Regions from separate parts of the Cytobacillus sp. ABV4_503 genome, predicted to be linked through region 2. Evidence: riboswitches for the same ligand, from Rfam matches in the RefSeq annotation. Region 2 holds a riboswitch; the other holds the start of a gene.
The links. Region 2 has a riboswitch for cyclic di-GMP ahead of ACXAD1_RS22585 (hypothetical protein). Riboswitches for the same ligand answer to the same signal wherever they lie in the genome.
Positions count from the first base shown of each region.

Region 1: another riboswitch for cyclic di-GMP. It lies ahead of ACXAD1_RS03880 (anti-repressor SinI family protein); the one in region 2 lies ahead of ACXAD1_RS22585 (hypothetical protein).

Region 1 covers NZ_JBSWTH010000001.1:755,098-767,149, forward strand. The annotation lists gene ACXAD1_RS03830 (pseudouridine-5'-phosphate glycosidase) at 1-534, shown strand, start outside; gene ACXAD1_RS03835 (IS1182 family transposase) at 676-2,034, opposite strand; gene ACXAD1_RS03840 (hypothetical protein) at 2,384-3,577, opposite strand; gene ACXAD1_RS03845 (class D sortase) at 3,770-4,381, opposite strand; gene ACXAD1_RS03850 (helix-turn-helix domain-containing protein) at 4,382-4,723, opposite strand; gene sipW (signal peptidase I SipW) at 4,990-5,580, shown strand; gene ACXAD1_RS03860 (TasA family protein) at 5,663-6,280, shown strand; gene ACXAD1_RS03865 (LPXTG cell wall anchor domain-containing protein) at 6,348-7,151, shown strand; gene ACXAD1_RS03870 (DUF5658 family protein) at 7,238-7,543, shown strand; gene ACXAD1_RS03875 (hypothetical protein) at 7,595-7,846, shown strand; cyclic di-GMP riboswitch class I at 7,989-8,078, shown strand; gene ACXAD1_RS03880 (anti-repressor SinI family protein) at 8,106-8,255, shown strand; gene ACXAD1_RS03885 (helix-turn-helix domain-containing protein) at 8,355-8,678, opposite strand; gene mnmH (tRNA 2-selenouridine(34) synthase MnmH) at 8,859-9,863, opposite strand; gene ACXAD1_RS03895 (FAD-dependent monooxygenase) at 10,145-11,029, shown strand; gene ACXAD1_RS03900 (FAD-dependent oxidoreductase) at 10,995-11,447, shown strand; gene ACXAD1_RS03905 (class I SAM-dependent methyltransferase) at 11,444-12,052, shown strand, end outside.
Region 2 covers NZ_JBSWTH010000001.1:4,501,218-4,513,269, forward strand. The annotation lists gene ACXAD1_RS22550 (S-layer protein) at 1-1,183, opposite strand, end outside; gene ACXAD1_RS22555 (C39 family peptidase) at 1,878-3,458, shown strand; gene ACXAD1_RS22560 (cell surface protein) at 3,506-5,716, opposite strand; gene ACXAD1_RS22565 (S41 family peptidase) at 5,838-7,220, opposite strand; gene ACXAD1_RS22570 (hypothetical protein) at 7,325-8,161, opposite strand; gene ACXAD1_RS22575 (hypothetical protein) at 8,469-9,473, opposite strand; gene tagU (polyisoprenyl-teichoic acid--peptidoglycan teichoic acid transferase TagU) at 9,725-10,651, shown strand; gene ACXAD1_RS22585 (hypothetical protein) at 10,772-11,002, opposite strand; cyclic di-GMP riboswitch class I at 11,154-11,237, opposite strand; gene ACXAD1_RS22590 (aldehyde dehydrogenase family protein) at 11,407-12,052, opposite strand, start outside.

The DNA.
Region 1 (12,052 bases), 3.7 Mb from region 2:
ATAGGCGGAGTTCACCGCGAAGCTGAAACCACAATGGACATCTCGGCTGACCTTCAGGAGCTTGCGCAAACTAATGTGGCCGTTATCTGTGCAGGTGCGAAATCCATCCTGGATATCGGTTTGACACTTGAATACCTAGAAACCCACGGCGTTCCGGTTGTTGGCTTTGAAACAGATGTATTGCCTGCATTCTACACTCGCACAAGTCCGTTCAGTGTGAACTACCGGGTCGACAATGCAGAAGAAGCAGCCGAAATGATCCGCACAAAGTGGGAACTGGGCCTAAAAGGCGGCGTAGTTATTGCCAACCCAATCCCTGAAAAAGATGCACTGGAAGAAGCATTTATTACAAATGTTATTGAAACTGCTCTTAAAGAAGCAAAAGAAAACAACATCGCCGGCAAAAAAGTAACACCATTCCTTCTTGGAAAAGTGAAGGAATTAACAGAAGGAAGAAGCTTGACGGCGAACATTGCATTGGTGAAGCATAATGCCGAAGTGGGTTCTAAGATTGCTGTTAGTTTGAATAAGTAAGGGGAAAAGCCAGGCTTAAGAGTCTGGCTTCAGTTTGTAGACAAAAGGGGTTCGGAATAGTCTCATTCCGGACCCTTTTTTTGACTTTTTATTGGATTTAAAGCATTTTCAGATGATTATAGACCTCTCCGAGGTCATCTTCTAGGCCATTTCTGGACCTTGCCAAGTCCAATTGGCCATTTTTTTCAAATTCATGGCAGCGAAAGTAAGCATCGCCTGCATCGACAATTTTTTAAGTCCCCTTAGGGTTGTCCAACGCATGCCATGCTTTTCTTTTGCATCTGCGAATACACGTTCAATTGTTTCTTTGCGCTTCTCATAGATCGGTTTGACGTCTTGATGGTGACGAAGGTGGTCTGCCTCTTCCACATGTTCCTCCCACACATGACGTTGAATTAGTTTTTGGTGCGCTTGACTCTGTGTGCATTGAGACAAGAATGGGCATCCAGCACAAATTTGCGGATCTGATTTATATTGACGATACCCTTCCCTTGTAGTCGTAGTATATTTTAAAATCTCACCAGCTGGGCAAATGTAACAGTCAAAATGCTCATCATAAACATACTCATGTTTCCGGAAGTACCCCTCTTTTGTGCGTGGTCGTGTGTAAGGTAAAGCAGGTGTAATATCGTTTTTCAATAAGTAGCTTGTAATGGCAGGTGTTTTATAAGCTGCGTCTGCCGCAACAACTGCTGGTTTACTAACTTTCTCAATGACTTGTTCTACCAATGGCTCAAAAATATGACTATCATGCGTGTTACCCGGGGTTACAATTGTGCCTAGTATGAAGCCGTTGCGATCTGCGGCTGCGTGGAAAGAATAGGCGAACTGTTTTGTACGCTCATCTTTTACATAGTAGCCACTCTCTGGGTCCGTTGTACTTTCCTTAATTTCTTTGAATTCTTCCTTATCAAACTTATCTGGTGGAAAAGGCTTTTTTCCATGATTCTCACGATCTTGATTAATCTCTTCTTGAAGGCGTTCTTGATAGGCACGGGTTTCTTTTCGAACAACTTTCTTTTCAAATTTGCGCTTATTCGCACTCGCTTTTACATGCGTAGAATCTACAAAAACATGTTCTGCACTAATTAAATTCTTTTCAGCTGCAGCTTTTAAGATTCGATAGAATATCTGTTCAAAGAGATCGGTGTTTTTAAATCGGCGCTCATAGTTTTTACCGAAAGTTGAGAAGTGTGGAACTTTATCGTGGAAGCCATAGCCTAAAAACCACCGATAAGCCATATTCGTTTTCAATTCTTCAATTGTTTGACGCATGGAGCGTATACCGAAGGTATATTGAATGAAGGTGAGTTTAATCAATATTACAGGGTCAATACTTGGGCGCCATACTTCTGAATACATATCTTTTACCAAGTCATAGACGAAGGAGAAATCAATCGCAGCCTCAATTTTGCGAACCAAATGGTCCGCTGGTACTAGTTCGTCTAGTGCAATCATTTCAATTTGATCCCGTTGAATTGGATTATGTTTAGAAAGCATTTTAATCACCTCAAGCATTGTTTTACTTCTATTTTAAAACAAAAAAGACTGCAGACAAGCACGATTTTCATCGAGTTTGTCGACAGTCTGAAGCCAGACTTAAGAGTCTGGCTTTTTATATTGATAGAATGATAGCTGTGATGATGATGGCTAAATATAATAGTAATCTTAAGAAATTGATCATCAGGACCTGTCCCTTCCGGAAACCCATATATTAGATGATATGTACATGTTCTTGTATGGGGGAAGGGTGATTGTCTATATGCAGTAAAAAAGGCACTTTCCATGTGATTTTTTGGGAATAAAAAAAGAAAGCCAGGTGTGATCACACTTAGCCCTCGGGAACTTTTCATTCAGCTTCTTCAGAGTTGATTTCTGCATTTTCGGAAGAAGTTTCATTTTGTTGTGTTGTTTCAACAGCACTGTCAGATGTGTTGTTTTCTTCCTCTTGTGGTGGTTCTGGTTCCGGTTCTTCAACTGATTCGGTTTGTTCCTCACTTGGCTTTTCATTTGCAGGAGTTGTTGCTGGCTTTTCTTCAGGAGGCTTGTTTTCATTCTTTTTCTTTTCAGCAGCTTCCTTTTCAGCCTTTTTCTTTTGTTCTTCTTTTTGCTGTTGTTCAAGTGTTTGAATTTGGGAATTAATATTTGATATACGGTTATTCAGATGTTCAATGCTGCTTTCAAACTTGGAAATCTCGTCCTGAATATTGCTTTCCATAATCTTTAACTGATCTAGTTTGTCTTTATAGCTTTTGGTCTTTTGCAGGGCAATGGTTTGTTCCTCTTTAGCTTGGGTTATAAGAGTGTCAGCATTCGTTGAAAAATTCTCCATTTTGGAAATTTGCTCTTCAAAGTATGTTTCTTCATAAGTACATTCTGTGATAGCTTGATCTTTGAATCCGTTTATTTTATCTAAAAGGGTTGTTAATTCTTCAATATCAGTTAGTGACTTTGTTACTGCTGCTTCGAGAGCAGTATTGTAATTCTCTAGCTGTTGGATGGAAGTAGATAATTGACTGCTTAAGGTGCTAATTGCATTCAAGTCCTGTTTAGCTGTGGATAGGTTATTTTGCAGACTGTTAATATGTGATTCTAACGAAGAACGGGTAGCTGTTAGCCCTTTTATTGAGGCACTGCTATCAGATGCTGGTTCGGATGGATTGGTATGGCCGTTGGAATAAGGCTTTACGTTCTTTAGTTTGGCATCAACATCTATTTTATTAATACTGCTTTTTATAGACAATGCCTGTTTTATTTCCTCATCCAATTTTTTGAAGACATCTTCTGACTTGATTACATAATCTTGTTCTATTGTTCTGGGAAAAATAAAGCATGCCTCAATAGTCGAGTTTGCTTCATCAGTGCTGTTGAATTGAGCATATGTAGGCGATATGAAATGTGCTCCAACAACAATGGAGGATGAAAGTGCAAAACTGGAAGCAGCGGCTTTTGCAATTTGTTTTCTTCTCTTCCTTCTCATTCTTTTTATTCTCACCCCTCTCGGTTCCATAAAAGTAACCTCCTTTAATTGTTCATTATACATATTCCTATTCGTTCTTAATATAGAATACATTATACTACTATGAAATTAGATTTGGGAAACTGAATTATTTCAGTTTTTGGTGGGTAAATATTATCTTTTCTCCCATTATCTAAATTTTACTCAAATTTTCGCACAAATATTCTTTATTAAGAACGTTTTGTTGTGAATATTCTCTTTTCATACAATTGCAATCTAATTTAATAATCTTTTAGCAGATAAAATGTAGCGATATGGTGCATTACCTACATACGAGAAAGGATAGCAAGTGGAGACAGTGAGAATTTCATTTGGAGCAGTGGAATTAATAACAGTAGTATCATCTGCATCAACAATCTCTGTTTCTGTTATCTCATATATATATTCTCCATAGGGCATGTTAATTTGAAAAATATCTCCTATTCCAAGTTCACCAAGCCGGCGGAAAACTGTATCTCGATGTCCTGATAATAAAATCTGATCAGGCTGCCCTGGAAGTACAGTTGTGGAGTAATGCCCAACCCCTTTTTCCAGTTCATCCTCATCTGTTCCTTCTATAATGGGAAGTTCAGCACTCAAGCGGGGAATCTTTAAAATGCCAATGGCTTCACCCTGCTCAAAGGAAACATTTATAGGCTGTTCTGTTTGAAGAACACTTTTGCTTTCTTTGTTCACTTCGTTTTGAATTCTTTCTTGTGCCTGGGCTAAAGAATCCTTGGTTTTCTTCTCCTGAGCATACATTTCCTGCAGCGAGAACAGAACCAATCCGCCCCCGATTAAGATAAGGAAGGAGGCAGCTACAATCAGCAAACGGCCATTGACCTTCAACTAAACTTTACCCCCATTCATCTTCTTAAATTTAATAAACTCCAGATAAAAGGAGAAATCCTCTTTGGTGATTCCCTGTCGAATTGCTTCTTTGACAAGGGAAACCCATTCCTCATCCAGATTAGACAAATCGGTAATTTCATCTTTGTTCCCTTCCAGCAGATCCTCAAGATTAGCATCCAGTGTTCTGGCGATTCTTGATAAAACCTGTAATGAAGGGTTCTCCTGTATGCCTCTCTCAATGTAGCTTAAATACGATTTGGATACCTCGGATTTTTCAGAAAGTTCATTAATTGAGTATCCCTTCTTGATTCTTAAGCTTTTAATCCGGCCACCTATCATAGGCAAAATACTCCCTTATCATAAAATGTGAAGATGTTTTCATTATAACGAACAAAATGTTCAATAAAAAATACAAAAGAATGAGAATTCTTGAGATATTCTTAGAAAAAGAACGAAAAACGTTCTTTAAAACGAAAAAACGGCTGAATTTGGAATTTTTCAAAATAATACGGATGGACTATACTCTACTTAGTGGTTCGATAAAAAGAACAAAACGAACATAAAGAAAGAACAGCATTCTTTCTTTAAAGGAAGGTGACAGTAAATTGAAATTTAGCTGGAAAACAGCAAGAAAGATTATTAGCAATTTGATTACAGCAATCCTGTTTATCAATTTAATTATTATGGCGGTGCTTGTAGTTTCATCTAAGGCATCTGGCGGAGAACCTCAGGCATTCGGTTACCAGCTTAAAGCCGTGCTATCAGGTTCAATGGAGCCAACTTTCATGACTGGATCAGTCATTGCAGTCAAGCCGGTTGATTCATCTCAAAGTAAAGACCTGAAAAAGGGAGACATCATCACTTTCCAGGCTGATGAACAGAAGCTGATCACCCACCGTATTATTGGTGTCACAACAAGCGGCGAACATGTCATGTATGAAACAAAAGGGGATAACAATAACGCAGCAGACATGGACCCTGTACTTTCTGAAAATGTAAGAGCCGTTTACTCCGGTTTCACGATTCCATATGTGGGATATTTCATAGATTTTGCACAATCGAAAGAAGGCGGAGCTATTCTTCTGATTGGTCCGGGAGTTCTTTTGCTAGCATACTCAGCATTTAGCATCATGCAGGGATTAAGAGAACTTGATTCCAAGAATAAGAAAACAGATACAAATGAAAAAACTGCTTAGCTTTGGTTGCACTCCTTGTTAAAAACAAGGGTCAATATAAAAAATCATACATACCCGAATGGGGTAGAGGAGGAAAAGGGAAATGAGTTTAAAAAAGAAATTAGGTATGGGTATTGCATCAGCAGCATTAGGTATTTCTCTAGTTGGCGGAGGGACTTTTGCATTCTTTAATGATACTGCAGACACTAGTGGTAGTTTTACTGCTGGAACACTAAAACTAAGTGCATCACCTACAGAGATTATTAATGTTACTGATATTAAACCTGGTGATACAATGTACAAACCATTTAACCTTCATAACGATGGTTCATTGGATATTTCAAAGGTACTGTTAACAACAAAATATACTGTTATAAATAAGGCCGGAGAAAGTTCTAATGTTGACGACTTTGGAAAACACATAAGAGTTAACTTCTTATTTAACGAAGATAAAGCTTTATTAGGACCTGCTTCTCCAGATCAAATTATTTATCGAACAACTTTATATGATCTGAAAAATATGTCTCCGGATGCCGTTGAGAATAATATTTTTATTCCTTGGTTGGAGGAAATTGGTGGATTAGAGTCTGGTGATACTGATAAGCTTCATGTTCAGTTTGAGTTTGTTGATAACGGCTTAAACCAGAATGAATTTCAAGGGGATTCCTTATCTCTTGAATGGACATTTGAAGGAAAACAAGGCGCTGGCGAAGCAAAATAATACTTTTGTAAAACAAGGGGTGGGGGATTTCCCCACCTCTTGTCAAATATATTTGTGAGGTAATGCCATGAAGTCAAACAGTTTATTGGCAAGACCGTTTAAAGTCTCTATCTTAGCATTTTTACTATTTTTAATTATTTTAGAAGATAAACCTGCACAAGCAGATGAAAGAGAAATAGATATTAACACAAATATAAGTGGATATTTTTTTGAAGTAGGCAACCTCAAGCCAGGTGACTGGATGCCACGAGATATAACCATCCTAAACCAGGGAAAACAGGATTTCAGATACACAGCTCAAATCGGAAAGAATAAATCCGTAAAAGGGCTTTTTGAAGAACTTAATCTTTTGGTTAAGAAGGATTCAACCATTCTATTTGAGGGAAAGTTAAAAAACTTTGAGGGTTTTACCCCAAGGAAGCTGGCAAAGGGCACCTCTGAACAGTTATTCTTTCAAGTTTCAATGCCTTACGAGCTGGGAAATGCCTTTCAGGATTCTTCTGCTGAGGTAGAAATATTATTTCTTGCTGAGGCATTAACTGATCCAACTGATCCAACTGATCCAACTGATCCAACTGATCCAACTGATCCAACTGATCCAGTTGATCCAACTGATCCAACTGATCCAGTTGATCCAGTTGATCCAACTGATCCCCCAGGTGAAGAAGATCCTTCAGATGGAAATTCTGGTGGAGGCGAGAATCCTAGCAATCCTAAAAACGATATTGTTATTAATCCAGAAATGACTGAAAGGCTACTTCCAAACACTGCTACCAATACTTATAACCTTATGTTAATCGGTGGATTATTATTGGGTGCTGGAAGTGTATTGCTCCTTGTTTTTTATAGAAGGATAAGAAGTGAACGTTAGACATGGCCAGGAGAATGATAACTTCTTGGCCTTAATTTTTATTTATACAAATGAATACTCACCTTAGCAAACAAAGTGGTGATCACATGAAAAAGCTGTTTTATTATCTTGCCTTCTTAAATTTACTGGACGGATTTCTTACTGCACTTGGACTTCACTTTAATGTGATAGAAGAAAGCAATCCGCTAATGCGCAATCTTTATGACCTGCATCCTTTTTTATTTCTTTCTCTTAAAATAATTCTTTCTTGTTTACTTATCATTTTATCAATATTTATCTTTGCAGAATCTAGAGTGAAGCTGTTTGCAGCAGGAGCTTTAGTTATGTATTCAATCGTATGCTTGCTGCACTTTGTTTGGATTTTCTCATTAATTGTTAACAGCATTCATTAAAATCTAATAAGGAAATATATTATCAATATAAATCAGTTCAGGCGGTGTCCCATGTACCAAAAAAACTGCACTAAATGCCATAACTCATCTTTCAGCAGCAGTGAAACCGGAGAGTGGCTGTGCCCGATTTGCGGAAGTGACTTAACGAATGAAATATTTCTGGATGCAATGACACGGGAAGTAGTCCATATTGTCTATAAGAAAAAGAAACTTTCACACACATATTCCCTTCAGCAAATTAATAAGAATTATAGAAAAAGAATCGGTCATTCTTACTACTCGAGACAGAGGACAAATAACTGATAATGGGAAACCTCAGAATTTTTGTCGAAAAACAAATTAATTTAATATTAAATTAATTAATTATATTTACAAAATAAGACACCATTAGCAATATGGCCATAGTAGAATACATTTATGGTAAAAATTTCTTTGAGCCGATAGGCGCAGAAAAAGGCAAACTCATTGAAAAATGAGGACGCAAAGTCACGGGTCTAAGGTATTGAGTAAATACTACGATGGCTGGGTTGCCTGGAATACGATACGTATCCTGGGGGGAAGAATGTTGACGGAGCAAAATGTAAAGGTTGAAGGAATTGATTTGGAGTGGCTGCAGTTAATTATGGAAGCAAAGAACTTAGGCCTGCAAAAGGAAGAAATTAGAGAGTTTTTACATAATAACAGAGCCAAAGAGGTTCTGATCGAAGCATAATATCCGGTATGGCTAAGTATTTCTGTTAGAGGCATCTCTATATGGAAATGCTTTTTATTTTGGCAAAAAAATAAGCCTGTACATTCAGGCTCATTGCATCTATGATTTTTGTCCGCTTCTCCACTTATTAAAATCCAAAAACTCCCGAAATTGCTCCTTCGAAACACCAGACTCCATCGCTTCCTTCACAATTTTCATCCATTCTGAATCAAGATCTTCCTTGTTGATTTGCTCATGAATTAAATGATCCACGGGGACATTCAGAACACCAGCAATTTTTTCAAGGAATTGAATCGATGGGTTGGTTTGCAGATTGCGCTCAAGTGAGCTTAAATATGATTTTGCCACACCAGCCTGGTCCGCAAGCTCGGATAAGGACATTTTCTTTTCCTGGCGAAGTTTTTTTACACGATCACCGATCATGGTATACCACACACCTTATTTTGTATGTAATAGGATTATATCATATATTTAGTTCCATATTAAGAACGATTTGTTCAATATTATTATCATCATACCACAGTGTCAACCGATTTAAATAGTTAGTTATCTAAGTTTTATAAAAATATATCTTTTGTCGCTCGCAAAAAGTAATGCTCCGCGTCAGAGGACGGGAGCATTTTGCTTTTCAATAATGTCAATAATTTGCTGTGCAGCTGCTTCCACATCATCTGCATTCACGTGGTGGAATTGGCCTTCATAGTCATGCTGCTTAAAGGCATAGCGTGGATCGTAATAGTGTTCTAATAAAAGCTTGATAAATAGCTCGTAGTTTCCTGTTTCAGCTGATTCATCCAGCTGCTCGCGGATTTCAGTATCTTTCAGACGTTTTTTAACAAACACAAGGCTTTCATCCACTTTCGGTTTGAACCATTCTTCTTTATGATAAGGCTCAACATAGTCACGAATGATGCGCTGGACACGGGATTCCATGCTGGCGAACATATCAATGTGAATTCCGGTTTTTTTGGTATGGAGCAGCTCGTCCGGCTGAACAACCTTGCCTATTCGTTTGCTTTCGGCTTCCATAATAACATAAGGGGAACCTTTAACCTTAGAAAGGGCTTGATACAATAGAGCATCAAACGTTTTCTGTGTGCTGCCGTTTCCCATGCCAAAGGATCCGAAGATCGATCCGCGATGTCCTGCCATTTCTTCAAGGTCAATAACAGGATATCCTTTTTCGCTTAACACCTTCAGCACATCCGTTTTCCCTACGCCGGTCATTCCGTGCAGAACAACTGCTTTTTCAGGAATCAAGTCTGCTGTGTTTTCAAGTATATATTGACGGTACGCTCGATAGCCCCCAATTAAACGGGGGACTGAAACGCCCGCATATGTGATAAATGTAGTAACGGCCTTGCTGCGCATTCCGCCGCGCCAGCAGTAAATGACAGGCTGTAAGCCATCATTTTTAAGTTCTCTGATTTTCTGCATCATGGACGGAATTTTAGGTGAAACGATTTCCATCGCTCTCCACTTAGCCGCATCAGATCCTTCTTTCTTATATAGTGTTCCGATTTCTACACGTTCTTCATTAGTGAAAAGCGGCACATTGACAGCACCGGGAATGCTCGCACTCCTCAAATTCAATTGGAGACCTGACATCGACCGGAACTGCGTTGTCCATTTGGATATATTGTTCGACTGCTATTTCTCTCATTTTTATGCCTCCAAAAATAATGCTATATATCGCCCGTAAAGGAACGGTAATTGATTTTACTCTCTCTATTATACAGGATTTTGAAATTATAGGTGTTCTCCCACAATCATACTCCTTTTTTCAAAGGATTGTGCTTTAAATTTTTTCCAGACATTGTAATATCAGCATATCCATTGGTTTTGCTTTTTAAAAAGGAGGTTAAATAAAAGACAAAGGTGGTGGAAACATGTCCTTGAATACAGAGGTTGCAATTGTGGGCGGAGGGATTGGCGGTTTGACGCTGGGATTGAAGCTGGCTCAAGCCAATATTGATGTCCTCGTTATAGAAAAGCTTGATGCCCCATCTTCCATTTATAAAGGCGAACTTCTGCAGCCGAAGAGCCTGAGAATTTTTAAGCGGCTGGATGCTTTGGATGTAATCCGAGAGAATGGATTTTCATTTTCCCGAATTGCGTTTGAGGAAGGGGAAAAAGAGTTTGCCATGGATTACAGCATTCTGCAGGGAGAATATGATTACTCACTCATGATCGAGCATGAAAAGCTGAAAGGAATCCTTCTCAAACGGGCGCGTCAATATCCAAGCTTTCATTATTTGTCAGGGACCCTGGCAAAAGGCTATGACAATGGCGAATTAATGGTTGAGCGGAAGGATTTAAAGGAGCAGCTGACAGTGAAGGCTGACTTTTTTATAGGTGCTGAGGGAAGGAATTCCATAACAAGAAAAGTAATGAACAGCAAGATTATAAAGATTGAGTACAATCATCAGTTTTTAACTGTCACGTTCCCACGGCCACAATCATTGGAGGAAGGGAAGATCATTTCCAAAGATGAACGGTTCCTCGGATTATTTCCGCTGCCGGATGCGAAGGTACGGTCTGTCTATTTAATTCCGGAGGGCACGTATAAGGAACATCTCAAAAAAGGAATTCACCATTTCCATCAAAACTATTTAGAGCTTTTTCCGGAATTGGAGGGGTATGTGACCAGGCTGAAAAATTGGAAGGATATTCAGCTAATGATTCCGACAGCCTTTTATGCAGATAAATATGTGGATGGAAAACTCGCTATTTTGGGGGATGCAGACCCATACGGTCCACCCGATGGCAGGTGAAGGGATGAATATGGCGATTCAGGATGCGGATGTGCTTGGTGAATTGCTTGCAGAGATGTATGCGAGCGGAAGAATTTCGCCGGACAAGCTTAAATGGTATGAAAAAGTCAGGAAGCCCCGGGCTGAAAACATGATTAGCCTCAGCCATTTATCGGCCTTAGCCTATTCTTATTCCAACCGGGTTTTTACTGGTATACGCCGTAAAGGCCTGAAGCAGATCGAAAGAGATAAAACCCTGCAATATAAGCAAATGCTGAATGTTTCGGGCCTTGGATATTGGTCAGAGAGCCTATGGGACCGAATGATTCAGGCAGGACTGCTGCCGGCAAGAAAAACGGAAATATCAGCTGCCGTTAAAAGCCATTATTTTTATACAGAAAAAGATGACTATCCTTGGAAGAAGGTTGAACATCAATGATAAATGAATATGTGAGATTACTAAAAGCACGAAATTGGATGAAAAAGAACCAGCCTTTTTTGTACAGCTGGCATGCATATGTAGGCTTCGAGCTTGACCTTTTCTCCCAGTTCCGCAGCTGGAGGACAGTAAAAGAGGTGGCATCAAGCAGAAATCTTCAGGAAGAGCTGCTTTTAAGGTGGGTGGAGGTGGGGCTTTCGATCCGCCATTTGAAAAAGAAAGGGAAGGATAAAATTAAGACAGCATCTAAATTCAGTCTTCCATCCACGCCGCAAAACCCCCGATCCACAGGAATCATCCTGAAGGAAATGATGGAATTGCATATCCCGACTTTACTCTCTTATCCAGAACTGCTCCGTTCCAATAAGAAAAACACTTTTGACCATGAAGAGCATGGACCTACCGTAGCAAGAACCTCTTCACTTCTTGAACAGCTTGCACTGCCGCGTCTGATGAAAACCATTAAGAAAAACAAAATGGTAAGAATCATAGACATTGGCTGCGGGGAAGGCGGCTATTTAAGCAGAATCAGCCAAAAGTTCCCGCAGGCAAAACTGGCAGGCATTGAAATTAATGAAGAGGTCGCAGATTCTGCCCGTACAAAT
Region 2 (12,052 bases):
TAACTGAACCTTCACCTTTAAGTTGTTCACTGAATTCAATAACAGCTGTAGTGCTGTCAGTATAAGATACTTTTGAAATAGTTGGGCGTACAGTATCTTTTACTGTTAAGACACTTGAATAAGCAGTTAGAGCTTCATCTTTAGTAGATTCAACTTCTTTTTTAACTAAAATAGTATACTGACCGTTAAAGAACTCCGCACCAGCAGCTGTAAGAGTTAATGTCTTACCATCTGCACTAAGGTCAGCTAAAACATTTGCATCAGTAACAACTTCTGCAGTACCCACTTCTTGAATAAGAACGTTCGTGCTATTTAGGGTATCAGGAGTACCGGCGTTTACCACAGTACTTTCTTTGATTGCCTTGTTGAATTTAATTTCAATAGTTTTAGCGTTAATCGCACTTACACTCTCAACTGCAGGAGCAAGTTTAGCTTCGTAAGCAGCTTTAACTTCAGATACTTGAGTTAATAGAGCAGCACCAAAGTCAGTATCTTTATCAAGCTTAGCAACGTAGTCAGCTACGTGATCCATAGCTTTTTTAGCATCTTCTAGTTTGCCTTCAGCAACTAGATCTTCAGCCTTGTCATAGTACATTTTTACAGATACTTCGTTTGTGATGCTGTCGCGAGTATCTTGAGCTTCTACTTTGAACGCGTCAACTAGAAGGTTACGTGCAGTTTGTCCATATACACGGTGAAGAATTACTGTACGAGTTTTTAGTTCGTAAGAAATTTCATGGTATAGCTCTTCAGCTTTATCCCACTCTTTTCCTTCTAAAGCAGCTTCTAGAGCTTCTTTCTTGTCTTCAAGAGCAGTTGCATAGTTGAATGCATCAATGTAAGTCACAACGCGCTTAGCGATGTACTCGTTATATGTAGCATCTAATTGTGCAAGGTAAGCTTCTTTGTGCTCTCCGCCAGCTTTTGTTACAAGAGCCTTAGCGTTCTTGTATGCAGCTTTTGCAGCGTTGTACTCTTTGTAAACGTCTGCGATTGGAGCAAACTCACCATTTGCAGTTACATCACTGTATGTGTGGTATGCAACCTTCATTTGTGTTACAGCTTTACTTACTTCAACAGCAACATTGCTTGCAGCGTCAGTTTGAGCTGGAGCAGCAGCAACGAATGCAGATGCAGCAACCGCGGATGCAGCAGCTAGTTTGATAGCTTTCTTTTTAGCCATGTTTCGTCTTTCTCCCTTCAATTATAAAAAGTAGTACAATGATCGCCAGGCTTTTACACCTGTTTTTAAGCTTTTCGGCTAATGCTAATCATTGCCTAGCAAACTTAACGAGAATTATACTAATCTTTTATGGAAATATCAACCTATATGTCTATTTCCTTCTAAAAAATTAGTAGAATTGTGTCAGAGGACTATATAACTGGTTTAATTACCAGCGCCTCTCACATTTCCTATAATAATACATTTTTAGAGGAAATTCTAGGGTTTTCTTGTGTTTATTTGCAAATATATGTTAGTAATAATTTCCTCAAAAACCACAATTAGCAATAAAATCACACTTTAAGATTATATCCTCAGAGACTATAAATATGTCATTTTTATTTTAAAATGGTCACAAAACCTTTAGTATCAAGCTTTACCACTATAATTTAGTCACTTTTTTGTAACATAAATGACTCATTAATAATTCTGATTTTTCTCTCATGATATATTAGACCTACTTTTATGTTATTTTGATTATTTTAAGGTAAATTTTAACTTACACAGGCTGAAAAGACACAGTTTGACTCAGTTTATTTTTCTGAAATTTGAATACATATGCATTTATTCCTTATTTTAAAAAAGAAATAAAGACTAACCCAAATTAAGGTAGAATAATATTTGTCTGATGAACCATAAGGAGGGTTATGTTCTTTTGAAGTCAAAGTGGTATTTTATTAGTTTTCTATTTATCCTCTTCATCTGTGCTGGTACAGGGGAAGCTTCTGCTAAAACACTTGTGGATGCACCGCATATCAGGCAGATGCCTGAGCTGCCGAGAGGGTGTGAGGTAACGAGCCTGGCCATGCTGTTGGAAAGCCAGGGTGTCAATGCACCTAAAATGACGCTTGCCAAAGAGGTTCGCAAGGTGCCATTTAAGCAGAATGGCCTTCACGGCAATCCGTATGACGGGTTTGTCGGCAATATGTATACATACAGCCAGCCTGGGCTTGGCGTTTATCATGGACCGATCTATGATCTGGCCAGCAAATATCTGCCTGGCAGAGTGGTAAATCTGACTGGATCCAATGCCAGCGCTATTTATCGGGCTCTGGATAATGGCAGTCCTGTTTGGGTTATTACAAACACACTGTTCAAGCCGCTCTCCAGCAGCTACTTCCAGACGTGGCAGACATCAAGCGGGCCGCTTCGCATTACATATAAAGAGCATTCCGTATTAGTAACAGGCTATGACAGCCAATATGTCTATATTAATGATCCTCTTTACTACGGAAAGCATCGAAAGGTGTCACGCAAGCATTTTGAGGGATCATGGGTCCAAATGGGGCGGCAGGCCATCTCCGTTGTGCCGAAAACGAATTGGGATGCGGAGTTAATTCCAGGACAGACTGGAAAGCTGACAGTGCTTAAGCCGATTACACTTTGGAACCGGACAAGCAGCGGACTATCCGCAGCAAAAGTGCTCCAGCCATTGGAAGGGTTAAAGGTTTGCGGATATGACAGCAAGCATGGCGGGCAGTATAAAATCTGCAGCGGCGGTTATGTCACAAACATGAGCGGGTATATCCGCTACGAGACCCCATCATCTGCTGTATTGAATAAAGCCAACATTGGCTTTGCCGAACGGGATTTAAAAACGGCGATTTCTTATGCAGGCAGTCTTAAATGGGAAATTCATATTGATTACCGGAAGGATAAATATCCGGGAAAAGTGACGGATTACCCGAACATGACATACTTTAACGGTACGAAAAAGTATATGAATTCCGCTCAGACAGCCATTAACCGCATTTCTGACACGGCGAAGAAAAATGAATTGCAGGCGTCCCTTAATGCGAATGTCGTCCTTCATTATAAACGGGCACAAGGGTATATTGATGCTGTCACATCAGGAAAGAAGCTGCTGGCAATGACGAATGAACTTCAGAACACCATGAGTGCTGATCCGCTGTCCGATGCAGGAGAAGGCCTATTCCATAAGCTTTCCTATGAAATTAAAAAGAATGCCGTGCTTCTTTACAGAGTTTATGGGCAATCAACCAGAGAAGCCATCCTGGCTGCTTATAAGGCACCAGCTGAAAAGGAAATTGAAAAACACCGATTTGCGATTACCGCCAAAATGAAAATCGACGAGCTCGAACTATTGAGCAAACAGCCGATTTCTGATGAGGAATATAATACTAGAGTCGCAGAAATAGAAAATCTGGTCAGCCAGATTCCTGATGCTTCTGTAAAAGCTGTTTACTTGGAAAGAATAGCAGAATTCAAGAAATAGGAAATGGCCGGACACTCGCAATGAGAGTCCGGCCATTTTTTACTATTCTATTGTGTACTTAATACCCACGCACTTCCATTAAAAGCAGCTTTAACAGATCCGGCGAGCTTATTCCCTGCCTTATCAAATAATTCCTCATCTTTATAAAGGACTGTATCATTTGCTGTCGTTCCTTCTGTTACAAAAGACCACTTATGCTGCTCGGCATTGACAGATGCGGATTTCAGCGTTCCTGTTCCTGTGTAGGTAAACAGGGCGTTGGCCTGAGTCTGGTCAAGCTCTGCGCTCTGGATGGCGGTAAGCTTTCCAGCAGAGTCTTTATAGTAAAGAGCTTCAGATGCTGTAATCACAGGTGCGCCTGCAGTTCCCGAAACCGTTAATACTGGTACTGTTTTATCAATTTCAAACTTAAGAACACTCTTGTTTCCTGCAAAATCTGTTGCGGTTACCTCATAAACTCCTTCATCTGTTAAAGGTGTGGCTAAGGTATATCCTGCTATTGCTGCACCATTTTTGGCAGCAGTAACTGAGGCTACATCCGCTGCCTTCGTGGATACAGTTACAGCCTGATTGACAGCAGATTGATCTGCAGCTCCCTCTAAAACAGGAGCCGTTTTATCAAGTGCAACCGGGATGGATTTCACAATGCCGTTTATTTTCACAATCAGTGATGCTGTATCACCGTCTTTACCGGTAACGGTAATGTTTTCACCGCTGGCTGTGAAGACTGATTCCTGGCTGGTAAACAGCTGAGCATTGACATTTTTCAAATCCGCTTCATTGCCGTATTGATCCTTTGCTGTGAAGTAACCAGCGTCGATTAAGGCATCAAAATTGGTGTTTCCGCTCAATAGAATCCTAGTTTTTCCGGAAGCCAGTCCAAATTCTGCCACAGCAGAAGCGGATTTCACTTCGATTGGAAGCTTATACTCCATTTCATTCCATGTCACGATTAAGTTAGCCTTACCCGGTGCCACTGGTGTAATTTTCCCGGAAGCATTTACGACGAACTTAGTTATATCTGAAGATTTAAAAGTAATGCCAGGGAACTGGCTTAGCTCTAGCTTTTCCCCTTCATCATCGCCGATGATATCTCCATTAAATGTCATCGCCATAGCTGGTGTGAACTGGTAGGTTTGTCCTGTTACTGTATAGGCAGCATCCTTGCCTTCAGCATTTACAATTTTCCCTTCTTCCAGGCTGTAAAGCTGATTTCCATCCTTCACTTCGATCGTTTCTTCCAGGATCAATTCATTTGTCTCACGGTCAAACAGCTGGATTTTGACAGATCCCGTTTCTTTAAGGCCTTCTTTTGCATATGCCGGCGCCAGCGATCCAAGGTCTGTGAAGTATCCCTTGTCATCTTTAATAATAAATTCATTTTCCACACCATCGATGAACAGCTCATTTCCTTCACTGTCAAAGAAGCCAATCATATCGTAGGCAGTCATTCCAGGCAGGCCTGTTACATAAAAAGCATCATCATAAAATCCAATTTCCGCAACGTCTTCAAGGCCATCCGTGTAAGAAGCGATGATCTCTCTGTAACGGTCTTCAAGCAAGTCATAGAGTTCTTGATCTTCAACATACTCCAGCCACTCATTTACATTTTTATCGTGCTTTACCACCTGGTCAAAATCTTCTTTCTCCAGCGCTGCTTCATATCGATCCAGTTCAATATGAATGCTTACAGGGTAAAGCGCCTGGAACTTCGCATCCTCTGCAGGCGCTTTGTATGTATCAAGGATTGCCTGTCTTGTAGACTGTCCATACACTCGGTAAAGAATAATCGCCTGCTTCTTTATTTCATACGAAAGTTTATGATAAGCCGCTGTTGCTTCTGCCATTTTTCTTTCATCCAGGTATTTTTCCATTTCCGCTGTGCCTTTTAGAAGCTTCTTCCCGGAAGAGATGGCATCAATATAAGCGGCTGTGCGGTCGATATACAGCTTTACTGTATCCAGTCTGGCACTCAGCTGCACTTTTTGCTTTCCTGATAATTTATTGACTGCTGCTTTAGCTGCTGCGTAATCCTTCTTGGCTTTGTTGTATAAAGCCCATGGCTGTGTGACTGCATCTGCATCATAGTCTACCGAAGTTGCACGGATAAGAGGCACCTTATTCTGTTCTGCCTTTAATACCAGATTCTCGACTGCTGAAGCTGCCTCTGTCTGAGCCGGGTTAACAGCTGCTAAAGCTGAAGCTGCAATGGCTGCTGCCCCTGCCAATTTGACTGCTTTACTGATTTTTTTGCCCACTTGTTTATTCCACCTTTTCTATGAATTTGTTAATCTTCCAGAATCTTTAAATTCTGCCAGAATATCTTTATCATAATTTGAAATGTTGCTAATTTCATCATGATAATATTGGAAATTTTTATTATTTAACTGTTACTTCTAAGTAGATGCCTTCCTTCATCTTCCGGTCATTTTTTCCTGTCCAGTTTGGATGGATGATCAGCAGGTATTTCCCTTTTGAATCGAGAGGTTTCTGCGGAATGATTTTAATTGTTTTTTCATCGGTGATCTCCACCTCTATGTCTGCTTCACTGCCGCCAAGCTCGATCAGCTGAACATCGCCATTCTTTAAACCGTTCCATTGCATGCCGGCAGTCATTTTCACTGTGAAGGTCTTTGTTACTGGGACACCTTTTAACATTGGGAGCTTCCTGTATCCCTTTAACCCGCTTACCAGCTGATCACGGTGTGAGATGAACAGTTCATCGCCGGCAGCTGTTTCAATGTCCGGAGCAACGCCAATTTCATGTACCGGAGATCCCTTTGGAGAGAAAAATTTGGCGGTGGTCAGTTTGAGAACGCTCTGATCACTTAAGGTAAACAGTGATTGCATGGAGCCTTTCCCATATGTGTTCTGTCCATAAAGAACAGCTCCTTTTTGTTCCTTAACGGAAGCAGAGACCATTTCGGATGCACTTGCACTGTTTTCATTGATTAATATATGTACGGGAGAGGTGAAGCCCACTTGCTGCTGGATCGCATGATAAACCTGTGCGTGATTTCCTTTATACCTCAGCTGGAATGCTTTCGTTACTCCCGGAAAAAAGCCTGCCGTCTCCTGCGCTGCGGAAACATAACCGCCGCCATTATTGGTAATATCAAAGATCCAGCCATTTGCCGGTCCAAGCTTCTGGATGGCCGATGCAATATCCTTTGAAGCATTCATGGCAAAGCTGTTTAAACGGATATAGCCAATATTCCCTCCGAGCATTCGGGCCTCCACGTTTGGAAGCTGGATTACCTTTCGCGGAACGGTTATTGTGTGCAGGCTCCCTGTTTCACTATTGATATAAGTGAGCGTGACACTGGTATTTTCTTTTCCGCTTATCAGCGAAATTGCCGTCTGTACGGACTCACCTGAAAGGCTCGTTCCATCTGCCATCACCAGGATATCCCCTGGTTTCAGCCCGGCTGCTGCGGCAGGCCCCTCCGGTATTACGGACATGATTCGGATCCCGCTTTCGCTCTCCTCTAGAACCACGCCGATGCCAACCAGCTGCTGTTCAATGGCATTTGTAAAATCGGCAAACTCTTCAGCTGACATGTAAACCGAGTATAGATCAAGATAGCGGACCATTTCCTTAATCGATGGTTTTGCCAAGACCCAGTCCGGCAGCTCTTCCACGTAATACTCTTTGATGAGCTCCCTGGCTTCTTCCACCGGCTCTGCAGATGCTGATGCAGCAGTGATATTGAAGAATAGAATTAGAGCCATTAAAGCAGTATAGTATTTTTTTCTTAGCATGCTTGTCCGTCCTCTCTTTATCAAATTCTACTTATCTTATCGGATGAGAGGGCGGACTTTTGCAGTGAAAAAAGCCCTCTCAGAGGAGAAGGCCAATCAATTCATTATTGTAATTTGAACCACAATTCATCATCCCAGCCGCGGTTCCACACGATATAAGGATTGTCATTGGCATCAACGACAAACGGAACCCACCCTTCGGTCTGGCCGCCTTTATAAAGCTCCTGGAGTTCAGGGCTTGGCGGAACAATGCCGATGTAATGGTCATTCAGTGCGCCTTTTTGTGTTACCGTATCAAACATAGCCTGGCTGACCGCCCAGGAATCAAATGTTTTTCCTTCAAACTCAATTAATTTTATTTTGAATTTAGCAAGAATATATTTCTTTCCTGCAGGCGGAGGGGAGTTGAACATATTTGCCTGTTCAATCATCTGCCATGCCTGATTGGCATCCGTCACTGCTTCTGTCATGGTAATCTGGTATTTCTTTTTGCCATCCAGCCAGTCATTAACCGTCATGTCCCAGGTTACACCCACAGTTGTTGGGTTGCCCTTTTTCCCATAAGGGTTATGGATGCATTGAGCTGCTCTTAATTTTGTTTTGCTTGGCGTTTCATATTTCACCTTTGTGTCGCGGTCCACATAATAGCCGCCGCCCACACTGAGCTTCCCTGGCTTAAAGGCATAAATACGGTAAAACTCGCCTTTCTTCAAAGTGCGGGAAGGGACCTTTTTCTCTCCCTGAAGTTTGTATAGTGTGGTGTCTTTTAAAACCGTCAAACGGCCAATCTGGCCGGACTTTAATTCCACTCCGTCCCACCAGATCTTCTTCACACCTTTGTACTGATCGCAGAACGTATTGCTCTCGGCCGCACTTGCTGCAGGTGCTGTAAAGCCGAACAGCATTAAGAAAGATAGAATAACAGTCAACCATTTTTTCACTTTTTTGTACCATCCTTCCATTTTTATCAAAATTATTATACTGTAAATATTTAGGCGCAGGTAATATTAAGGTTATAGATTCGTAAAGTTGAGTATATAGTCTTGTTTTCATAATTTACTTTAATTGTTTTTAGTTAAAAATAACTATTTGCAGAATCACATTATCTATTTGCAAGTTTTCATTCCCTATTTGCAGGTACTGACACTTTATTTGCAAAAACCTAAGTTTATTTGCAGAATGCAGTTCTCTATTTGCATTGTTCACATTTACCCGCTAAAAAACTCTCCATATCGGAGAGCTGCTTTGCTAAATCTCAGTTATATCCAGTGTGTAAAAGTCCGGCCTCACCCAGGGATTTTCATCCGTTTTATAAAGGAGGACCGTGTATTCAAAGCCTTCAAACTCAAAGGTTACCATTCTTGTTTCCTCGTATTTAAGCGGTTCCTCAAGGAGGTAGAGTTCTTCCTGAAGATAGTCGGCCATGTCAAAAATCACAATCATTGTTTCCTGAAAACCGTCATCTGTGTTCAATCCTTCAATCATCGGGCCTTCAAAATAGTCTTCACTTATTAAGCTCAATTCAGAAGAAAGATTTACAATATCCGATTGCAGTGCCCTCATCGCATGCTCAGGGGTGATTTTTTCCAGCATGCTGTTGGCTTTATCCAGATAATTGATCATCAAGTAGATATCCACTTCATCCTTCGACATTTCCAGCTTTGCTTTGTCCACGAGATCTTTGACTGTTACAAAATAGGCGACCTTGCTTTTCAGCTGTTCAGCCGGAAGCTTGTATTTGGCCAAGATCGCTTCACGGGTGGTCTTGCCATATACTCTGTACAGGAGAATTGCCTGTTTGCGGATTTCATAGGATAGCTCATGGTACAGGTCATCCATGCGGATCATATAGATTTCTTCTTTAATCAGATACCTAAGCTCATTGGACAGCTTTTCGATTTTTTTGCCGCCATTCAGTGCGTCAATATAGGCAACGGCACGGTTGATGTGGAGCTTCACATTTTGGTCAAGACGGTACTGAAGCGCAGCTTTTCTTGAATCCTTTAATGAATTAATAGCTGTTTGCGCTGTACTGTGGGCAGTTTTTGTACTGTTGAACAATTTCATATCAGGCATTGCGAGTGTTTTATTGTATTCAACAGAAATTTGCCATTTTAGCGCTCCAGCCAATTTTTCTGCCTGGACCACCAGCTTTTCCGCCTGGCTGTATGTATAGGCGGCTTCTGTTTTTTGGAAAGGAAAAGCTGTAAAAAGTAAGATTACTATCATTATGGAGGCAAATATGCGTTTCACCCGTACACTCTCCTAGTGCAAATTATTTAATGCTCATGAATCAGAACCCCCGCTCAATAACCCTCCTCCTTTTAACTGAACTGATAATAAATTCCATTCGATTATATTCCCGGATCCCCTTAAATTCTATAGGTAAATAAAGACAAATCCATGCCCGAAAAACTCTTCCGGCAGCGGGACATTCAGAATAGTTCTTTTTCATTATAAGTATGATATTATCGAGCTAGGAATTTTTAATTGGGGTGAAATCATTGGCTGGAAAAAAGGGACGGAAGAAGTGGACGCTTGCTGCAGTACTGATTTTTATCTTATTGCTATTGGGTGCAGGGGCGTACGCATTTTATGTATATAACTCTCTGACTTCTGCAGTTGATACGATGCAGGAGCCGATTCAGCGGGAGAAATCCGGGAAGCGTGAAGAAACGATCACCTTAAAAGAAAGAGAGCCGTTTTCGGTCCTACTGCTTGGAGTGGACGAGCGCCAGGGAGACAAAGGCCGATCCGACACGATGATTGTGCTGACTGTTAATCCCGATCTGAAATCTGTAAAAATGCTAAGCATCCCCAGGGATACCCGAACCGGCATTATCGGACACGGAACAGAAGATAAAATAAATCATGCCTATGCTTTTGGCGATGTCGAGATGGCCATCAATACAGTAGAAGATTTTTTAGATATCCCGATTGATTACTACATTAAAATGAATATGGCTGGCTTTAAGGATATTGTGGATGCTGTCAATGGGATAGATGTAACTAACGAAACAGACTTTAACATGGGGAAGTTCCATTTTAACGAGGGAAGCATTCACCTTAATGGAAGCGAAGCATTATCTTATGTGCGGATGAGAAAGGATGACCCGAATGGTGATTTTGGCCGCCAGCAAAGACAGCGGCAGGTAATCCAGGGTGTTATCAACAAAGGGGCGAGCTTCAGCTCCCTGACTCGTTTTGATGACATCTTCGCAGCGCTGGGCAAAAACGTCAAAACTGATATTACCTTTAATGAAATGATGGATATTCAAAAGAATTATAAAGACACAAGAAATAACATTCAGCAGCTGACCATAGAAGGCGATGGCCAGTATATCGGAGACATCTGGTATCTGATTGTGCCTGATGATGAAAGGCAGCGGGTTCAAGGTGAACTGAAGGGACATTTAGGATTACCGCAATAAATAATCAACAGTGCATTCCTGATAGGAGATGCACTGTTTTTTGATTGAAAACATGCAGGGAGGGATTGTTCTGCAGAAGCTTTCAGGAAGATAAAACTGGAGCGTTAGAAGTAAACCTCATTACACAGCGGCTGCCTTTCCCCGTGTCATCCTGCCACATGCTTCAGAAAGGTTCTTCAGGCATTCCTGCCTTAATCTTTCATGGCAAGAGAAGTCATACAGCAATTCATTTTCAAGCTTGGATGTAATCATTTTCAGCTTTTCACGTTTAGACTTCTTTAAGCGATTATTTGCCAGATACGCTTTAATCTCCTTTTCAAAGTATTCCACCGTTCCAAATATTACACTCAATAAATTCTCCTCCTATTATTAGATTTTTCAGTCATTATTCCGTTTCCCTATCTAAACATTAACAAACCTCTAAACAGAAAGAGGCCTGCCAAAGGGCAGACCTGATGCTTGGTTACAATGAGTTTGAGATCTATTTATAGCTCCCAATTACACCTGCAACCCGACTATCATAGTCCATGACCTTAGACTCGTGGCTTTGCGTCCTTACTTTTCAATAAGTTTGCCGATTATCCAGTTTTGTTACTTTAATAATAAGACTTTTATTCTAGTTAATTCAATATTTTTTATTAAATTCCACTAACAATAGTTCTTAAGACTCATTACCTGCCGAAAGTTAACTCCTCTACAATCATGCTGAAAAAAAAGGATACAGACGAGATTCGTCCGTACCCTTAAAAAACAGATTAATATTTCAGCGCAACATTCTTCACTTGCGTATAATTACGCAGAGCCTCCAATCCTTTTTCCCTGCCAAATCCGCTATGCTTGTACCCGCCAAATGGCTGAGTGATGCCCCCGCCAGCTCCGTAGTGATTAATAAAGACCTGGCCGCATTCCAGCAAGCTGGCAACACGGTGGGCGCGTCCGGCATTTTCTGTCCAGACGCCTGCCACAAGGCCATATGGCGTGCCGTTGGCGATTTCGATGGCTTCTTCTTCGGTTTCAAATGTGGTGACCGTGAGAACCGGCCCGAAGATTTCCTCCTGGGCGAGGCAGTGGTCTGCCGGAACATTATCGAAAATAGTTGGCTGCAGGTAATATCCTGATTCGCAGCCATCGACCTGCTGGCGTTTTCCTCCTGTTGCCACTCGAATTCCATCGTCCTCAGCCAGCTGCAGGAATCCTTGAATCCGTTCATACTGCTTTTGATTTAAGACCGGCCCCAAATCCGGATTGCCGAGCCCCTGCCCAATAGTCAGCTTTTCCATCGCAGCTGCCAGCTTTTGCACAAATTTATCCTTGATTGATTTTTCGATGACCAGACGTGAGCCGGCGGAACAGGTCTGGCCTGCATTTTGAACAATGGATTTCAGCACCCATTCCAGTGCT